DNA from 2 places in the Sorangium sp. So ce204 genome. Region 1 is predicted to be linked to the other one. Evidence: predicted binding sites of a transcription regulator. Region 1 holds the regulator's gene; the other holds the start of a gene.

Region 1 (3,761 bases):
AAGGCCATCGTCGTCGTGACCGGCACGTTCGCCGAGCCGCCCGGCGCCGTCTTGACCGAGGCCTGGGCCGGCGCAGCGCTCGTGGCCGGCGCGTTGGGCGTGTAGATGAGGGTCTTCGCGCGCTGGAGCGGGCTCGCTGCCGCCTGCTGCGCGGCGGCCGCCTGCTGCGCGGCGGCCGCGGGCTGCGCGGCGGCCGCGGGCTGCGCCGCAGGAGAGCGCGCGGGCGCGGACGCCGCGGCGGCAGGGGCCGCAGCGGCGGCGGCGGGCTTCGCTTCGCCGCGCGACGCCAGCAGCTTCTTGACCTTGTCGATCATCTGCTGGGTGTCGAACGGCTTGTCCATGTGATCGTCCGCTTGCGCGCCCGATCCCTTCGCGGGGTCGAACGGGTTCTGCTTGGACGACAGGATCAGGACGGGCGTCGCCGGTGAGGCCTGCTTGATCGCCTTGCACAGCTCGTAGCCGTTCTTCGGCTCGAGCGTGACGTCGGCGATCACCAGGTCGGGTTTATCGCTCTTGAGCTTCTGCAGCGCAGCGTCGGCGCTGCTCGCCGTCACGACGCGGAAATCCTGACCCGCAAAGGTGATTTCGAGCACTTTGCGCATGGTCACGCTGTCGTCTACGGCGAGAAGGGTGCTGGCCACGAACGGGTCTCCTCTCAGATGGCGAGAAAGCGATGACGGCTCTGGATATCTTCGGCCCCCGTCGCGCGATGTGTCAACATTCGCGGTGTAATTCGCCCCCGCGGGCCCCGCGGAGGCGCGTTTTTCCGCGCCGGTAGAGCCCGGTCCCACGCTGGTGGGCGGAGCCGAGGCGCCCCGGTGAGCTCTACATGCGTCCGCTCCGACCCGCCACTCCGCCGAGCCACGAAGACAAATCCGCCGAAACGACCGGCGTCCACCCGGCCGCCCAGGTGCGGCCTCCGCAGGATGGCCGCTGGACGGTGCCCGCCGAGCTGGATCGGCGCCCGCTGGACGGGGCCGTCCGTGCGCTGGCCGAGGTCTCGTGGTCCGACGCGCGCCGGTTGATCGAGACCGGCAAGGTGCTGGTCGGGAGCGCGGTGGCGACGAGCGCCCGCCGGCGGGTGCTCGGCGGGGAGCTGATCGAGGTCCGCCTGCACGCGCCGAGGCCCGAGACGGTGCGGCGGCGCAAGCTCGAGGGCGAGCTCGTGGTCTACGCGGACGCGAGCGTCGTCGTGGTGAACAAGCCCGCCGGGGTGAGCACCATCCCGTACGGCGACGAGGCCCCCGCGGAGCAGGCCGCGACCCTCGACGCGCTGGTGCGCGAGGTGCTGGCCAGGCGCGACCGCCTGCGCGGGCGCGCGCCGCTCGGCGTTGTGCAGCGCCTCGACAAGGGGACGAGCGGGCTGCTGGTCTTCGCGCGGACGCTCGCCGCGAAGAAGCACCTCGCGCAGCAGCTCCGCGTCCGCGCGATGCACCGGCAGTACCTGGCGCTCGCGCACGGCGCCGTCCCGCGCGGCACCTACCGCAGCTACCTCGTCGAGGATCGGGGCGACGGGCTGCGCGGCTCGGCGCGAGACGGGCGGCGCGAGGGGCAGCTCGCGGTGACGCACGTGGAGCCGATCGAGGTGCTCCGAGGGCCGCCGGAGGGGGCCGGCGCCGGGGGCGTGACGCTCGTCGCATGCCGGCTCGAGACGGGACGCACGCACCAGATCCGCATCCACCTCGCGGAGGCCGGGCACCCGCTCGTCGGCGAGACCGTCTACGTGCGGAATTACCGAGGCACGAGGGTCCCGGCCGCGCGGCTGATGCTCCACGCGGCCGAGCTCGGCTTCGACCACCCGGCCGACGACCGGCCGATGCGCTTCCAGGCGCCGCCGCCCCCGGACTTCGACGACGTGCTCGAGCGGCTCCGCGCGCCGCAGCGGAAGGGCGCTACTTGACCTTGCCGCGGACCTCGGTCATCGCCGCGGCCGTGGCGTCGACGAGCGGCATGACCTTCGCGTAGTCCATCCGCGTCGGGCCGAGCACGCCCACGGTCCCGGCGACGCGGCCGTTCTCCATGTACGGCGCGGCGACGAGGCTGAGCTGGCCTCCGCCAAGGTCGCCCGCCTCGCTGCCGACGAACACGGTGACCTCGCCCGCGCCGGCGGCGAGCGTCCGGTCGAGCAGATCGACGAGCTCCTCGCGCTCCTCGAGCGCCTTCATCAGCTTCTTGAGCCGGTCGACGTCGGCGTACTCGGGCAGATCGATCAGGCGGTTCTGCCCCTCGATGACGACCTCGCTCCGCGGGGTCACGTCGGCCGTCGCCTTGCTGCCGAGCTCGAAGGCGCGGCGCCTCAGCGCGTCGATCTGGAGGCGCTCGTCCGCGAGGCGGCGGGCGAACAGGTCCCGGATCTCGCCCAGGGTGCGCCCCTCGATGACGTCGGTGAGCAGGTTGTGGATCCGGGTGAGCTCGCCCTCGTTGATCGTCTCGTCGGCCGAGATGAAGCGGTTCGCGACCGAGCCGTCGGTGAAGACGAGCACCGCGAGCAGCTGCCCGGGCTTGGTCGGGATGAAGCGCAGCTGGGCGAGGGCGCGGAGCTCCGCCCGCGGCGCCGCGACGACCGCCGCGGCGCCGGACAGCTCCGAGAGGTAGCGCCCGGTCTCGCGGAGCGGATCGTTCGCCCCCGCGTAGATCTCGGTGAACCTGGCGCTCAGCTCGGCCTGCTGCTCGGGCGACAGCGACCGGAGCTCGACGAGCGCGTCGATGAACAGCCGGAGCGCGCGGTCGGTCGGGATCCGCCCGGCAGAGGTGTGCGGCTGGTGGAGGTACCCGGCCTCCTCGAGGTCGGCGAGCACGTTGCGGATCGACGCAGCCGAGAGATCCAGCCCGTACTTCCGGGCGAGCGTCCTGCTGCCAACTGGGTCGCCCGTTGCAATGAACTCGGTGACCGCGGCGAAAAGGATCTTTCGAGCTCGGTTGGAAAGATCACCCATGTCAGTTGCATGCAGCGTACAAGCGCGCCGCCGTGGCTACCTGGACAGGGACCGCCCGGACCGGGAAGCCATGCGGGCCGGACCTTCGCTCCCGTACGTCAAGCTGCGCGTGCGGGCGCTTGACCCACGGACACGCATGCGACCCATTTTGAGGGGATCGCGCGGCCCGGTCAAATGTCGCGGTAGGATCGGGCAGCAGCCACCCCGCGCACGGGGGGCCCCGCTCCGCCGGATGGCGGCGCGGCCGGCCACTCGGCCACCTCGATCATCTCGATCACCTCGATACACGTGCACGTGATCACTTGGCCCCCCGAGAGGGTCGGCCTGCCTTGCTTCGCACGAGGATGTACCGCAACGATGCCGCCTGCACGCCACGCCGCCGCTGCCTGCGCGCTCGCCCTCGCGCTCGGCCCCCTCGCCGCCGCGCCGAGCGCGCAGGGCAAGCCGAAGGTCAGGTACCACCAGGACTGGGCGAAGCACCCGTCGGCGCGCTACGCGGCCATGAGCGCGGAGCAATGCCGTGCGGCGCTCACGCAGCGGAAGATCGCGTTCCAGCCGGTGCAGCGCGCGCCGGGCGTGCTCGCTCCGGTGCGGTTGATGCAGGGGGTCGGCGGGGTCCTCTACCGGACGGCGCTGCCGGCCCATCAACGCGCGGGAAACCCGCACGACGTCTTCGACTGCCGCCTCGCGCTCGCGCTCTCGGACTTCAGCCGGATCCTCCGCGCGCACGACATCGACGAGGTGCTGATGTTCTCGGCCTGGCGGCCTCCGGCCAGGATGTGGCCCGAGGGCAGGCTCGCCACGAGGCACCCCGGCGGGCTCGCG
Region 2 (3,761 bases), 4.7 Mb from region 1:
TGCCTGAGCCCTGGCGCCGTTCGCATCGGGAACCTGCTTCGCATAACGCGCGAGCGTCTCGCGCACCCGCGCGTCCAGATCCGCGAAATCGAACGGCTTGTTCAACCAGGCGTCCGCGGCGAAGAGCGGCGAGGTCATCTCGTTCAGGTTCTCGCCGATCCCGGTGAGCATGATGACGCCGGTGCTCGCGAACGGCCGTCCGTCCGACGTGTCGCTCTTCAGCCGCTTGCAGATCTCCCAGCCGCTCATGCCGGGCATCATCACGTCCAGGATCACCAGATCCGGCTGGTGCTCACGCGCGAGCTCCCAGGCGGCATCGCCCTCGGAAGCCTCGATCACAGAGAACCCTAGGTTCCTCAGGTGACGCGCAACGAGGCTCAACATCGCCGGTTCGTCTTCGGCCACCAGCACACGGGGCGGCATCGTGCTCGCGGAAGGCATCGTGGATGCGGATGAGAGTACGTGCGCGCGAACCGGTCAAGAGAGAACGAGAGCGCGCGGCCGCGGCGAGCGCGCTTCACCGTCCCCGCCCGTCCCCGCCCGTCCCCGTCCTCCCGAGCGACCCCGAGCGTTCGGGAGGATGCGCTCACGCGGCGCGCGCGAGGGCGATCTTTTCCGTCTGCCCCGCCGCATAGAAGCGTCGCAGCGCCGCGAGCAGCTCGGCATGTCGCCCGTGGCGGGCAAACTCGGACTCGAGTCGGCCCGCGAACCGCGCCGCCAGATCGTTCGCGATCCGGTAGCGATCACCGGTCTCCGTGCCCGGTGGATCCATGAAGGTGACCCGCTCGAAGAGATGGGCGCGGATCCGCGCGGCGCGCTCGGGCTCGAAGCGCCCCGCCCCCGGTGGGGCCGCCTCGTGGCGGCGCCGGAGCGGCGGGCCTGGCGGCTCGACCTCGTCCGCCAGATCGCCATGAACGAGCAGCACGTATTTGTCGACCTCGGCCTGGAGCTCGAGCTCGAGCTGGGTCGCCGGCAGCTCCCTGCGGGCCCGCTCGGCCACATAGAGGAAGTGGCTCACGCCCTCGACGATCTGGCAGATCTCGTCGAACGTCCGCTCTCGCCCCCGCGTGATCGCCCGGCGGGGCAGGTGCAGCGCGATCTCGATATCCCCGTCGGCGTGCCGGATCAGCAGCGCCTCGCGTGCGCTCCCGTCCGTCAGCCGGATGAAATCGTCGACCGCGGGCGCGTCATCGAGCGCATACGTGCGCGCCAGGTGCTGCTGGATCCGGGACGGGAAGGTCGCCCCCTGCATCAGTTGAGCCCGCCCGTACCACGGCTCGGCACGAGCCCTCGTGCCCCGAGCTCATCCGCGAGGCGGCTCGATCCCGTACGAACCCAGCGCTCGTACAGCCGGAGCACCGAGCGCTCGTCCCGAGCCCCCGACGCGAGCGTACCGTCGGCCACATCGTTCAGGACGCTCACGAACCGCTCGAATTTCTCAGCCATCTCCGAAAGAACATCGGGCCCCTGGCCGACGCGCGCATTGAGGCGCAGCATAGCGGCCGCATGGTGGTAGGCGGTCGACCCGACCCCGACCACGTAGCCGCGATCGACCCCCTTCAGCTCGATGTGGCCGCCGAAGAAGCCGACCACGTAGAGCACGCTGTCTCCCAGGTTACGCAGCCGCTGGAAACGCTCGGCTCCGGAGGCTTCCAGCGCGTCGCGCAGAAGAAAGGTCAGGGGCTGGTTGAAGGCAGACTCGGCATGCTCGTCCGGGTGAGCAAAAGCACAGAGCAGACCGACGAGGTAGCTCGACGCCGCCTCGGTGGCAGCGACGTTCCGAACTCGGAGCGCCTCGTCCACAACCTCCTGGAAATAGCGGGTCATGCTCGGGGAGAGAGAGATCGCTTGGCTCACAGCGGCACCTCACTTATGCGGGTGCCCTGGATACCGACGTAACCCGGGCCACCGCGCGCTCAGGTCAACCAGACACGTCCTGACGGCCTCCCTCGGGCTGGAGGCCCTGAGGGCATCGCGTCACTGTGCTGCCGCAGCTTTGCCCTCATAAGGGCATTTTAGCCGAGGGGCTCCGCCGGGCCCAGCCTTGCGCAACGCACCTTCCCCTGCGATCTCCAGAACTTACAGCCACCTCCGCGCCTGGCTGCCAACGCGCAAAGTGCCGGCCTGGGGCCACTCTTGACACCCTCCAGGGGGTGGCTATCTTCCGCGCGCTCGCTAGCACTCGCCACAGGTGAGTGCTAGCAAAGTGCCCAGACTGCAATCGTAGGGGGCCTTCCGGCGCGCTCCGTTGCGCCGGCTGGGTCCGCCGTTCGTGGGACGCGGCGCTCGTCCCCGGAGGACTTGCAAAGATGAAGATTCGACCGCTCCAGGACCGCGTGATCGTTCAGCGCGTGAAGGAAGAAGAGAAGACCAAGGGAGGTCTCTACATTCCCGACACCGCGAAAGAGAAGCCGATCGAGGGGACCGTCGTCGCCGTCGGCAACGGCAAGGTCGCCGAGGACGGTACCGTGCGGAAGCTCGACGTCAAGGAGGGCGATCGCGTCCTCTTCGGCAAGTACTCGGGCACCGAGGTCAAGATCGACGGCGAGGAGCACCTCATCCTCCGCGAGGACGACATCCTCGGCGTGATCGAGAAGTGACGCGGGCGACAGAAGGAACTTAGGAGAGACACCATGGCAGCCAAGGAAATCATCTACAACGAGTCCGCCCGCAGCATGATCCTCGCGGGGGTCAACGCCCTCGCCGACGCGGTCAAGGTCACCCTCGGCCCGAAGGGGCGCAACGTCGTCATCGAGAAGAGCTTCGGCTCGCCGACGGTCACCAAGGACGGCGTGACGGTCGCCAAGGAGATCGAGCTCGAGAACCGCTTCGAGAACATGGGCGCCCAGATGGTCCGCGAGGTCGCCTCGAAGACGAGCGACATCGCCGGCGACGGGACGACCACCGCGACGGTGCTCGCCCAGGCGATCTACCGCGAGGGCTCCAAGCTCGTCGCGGCCGGGCACAACCCGATGGAGATCAAGCGCGGCATCGACAAGGCGGTCGAGGCGATCGTCGAGCACCTCCGCAGCTCCGCCAAGCAGACCAAGGACGCGAAGGAGATCGCGCAGGTCGGCACGATCAGCGCGAACGGCGACGAGACGATCGGCAAGCTCCTCGCCGACGCCATGGAGAAGGTCGGCAAGGAGGGCGTGATCACGGTCGAGGAGGCCAAGAGCGCCGACACGACCCTCGACGTGGTCGAGGGCATGCAGTTCGACCGCGGCTATCTCTCGCCGTACTTCGTGACCGATCCCGAGGCCATGAAGGCGAACCTCGAGGACTGCTACATCCTCATCTCGGAGAAGAAGATCTCCAACATGAAGGACCTGCTCCCGGTGCTCGAGGCGATCGCCAAGAGCCAGAAGCAGCTCCTCATCATCGCCGAGGACGTCGAGGGCGAGGCGCTCGCGACCCTCGTCGTGAACAAGCTCCGCGGCACGCTGCACTGCGCGGCCGTCAAGGCGCCGGGCTTCGGTGACCGCCGCAAGGAGATGCTGAAGGACATCGCCACCCTGACGGACGGCCAGGTGATCGCGGAGGAGCTCGGCCTCAAGCTCGAGAACGTCACGATCAGCGATCTCGGCCGCGCGAAGACGGTCCTCATCGACAAGGACAACACCACGATCGTCGGCGGCCAGGGCAAGAAGGACAAGATCAAGGCCCGGCAGCAGGAGATCCGCGCTCAGATCGAGAACACGACGAGCGACTACGACCGCGAGAAGCTCCAGGAGCGGCTCGCGAAGCTCGTGGGCGGCGTC

What was found. The regulator HrcA, encoded in region 1, represses chaperone genes, less so after heat shock. The targets are predictions, from matches to a motif close to GNTAGCACTCNCCNNNGGNGAGTGCTANC.
Region 2: a site for HrcA is predicted at 2,175-2,203, ahead of groES (co-chaperone GroES). Genes of this name have one in related genera too.

The regions. Positions count from the first base shown of each region.
Region 1 covers NZ_CP150317.1:14,226-17,986, reverse strand. Annotated here, with positions in the region: gene WMF22_RS00060 (response regulator transcription factor) at 1-641, opposite strand, end outside; gene WMF22_RS00055 (RluA family pseudouridine synthase) at 941-1,900, shown strand; gene hrcA (heat-inducible transcriptional repressor HrcA) at 1,893-2,936, opposite strand; gene WMF22_RS00045 (hypothetical protein) at 3,294-3,761, shown strand, end outside.
Region 2 covers NZ_CP150317.1:8,687,400-8,691,160, forward strand. Annotated here, with positions in the region: gene WMF22_RS32355 (response regulator transcription factor) at 1-441, opposite strand, end outside; gene WMF22_RS32360 (hypothetical protein) at 587-1,252, opposite strand; gene WMF22_RS32365 (hypothetical protein) at 1,252-1,827, opposite strand; gene groES (co-chaperone GroES) at 2,310-2,600, shown strand; gene groL (chaperonin GroEL) at 2,634-3,761, shown strand, end outside.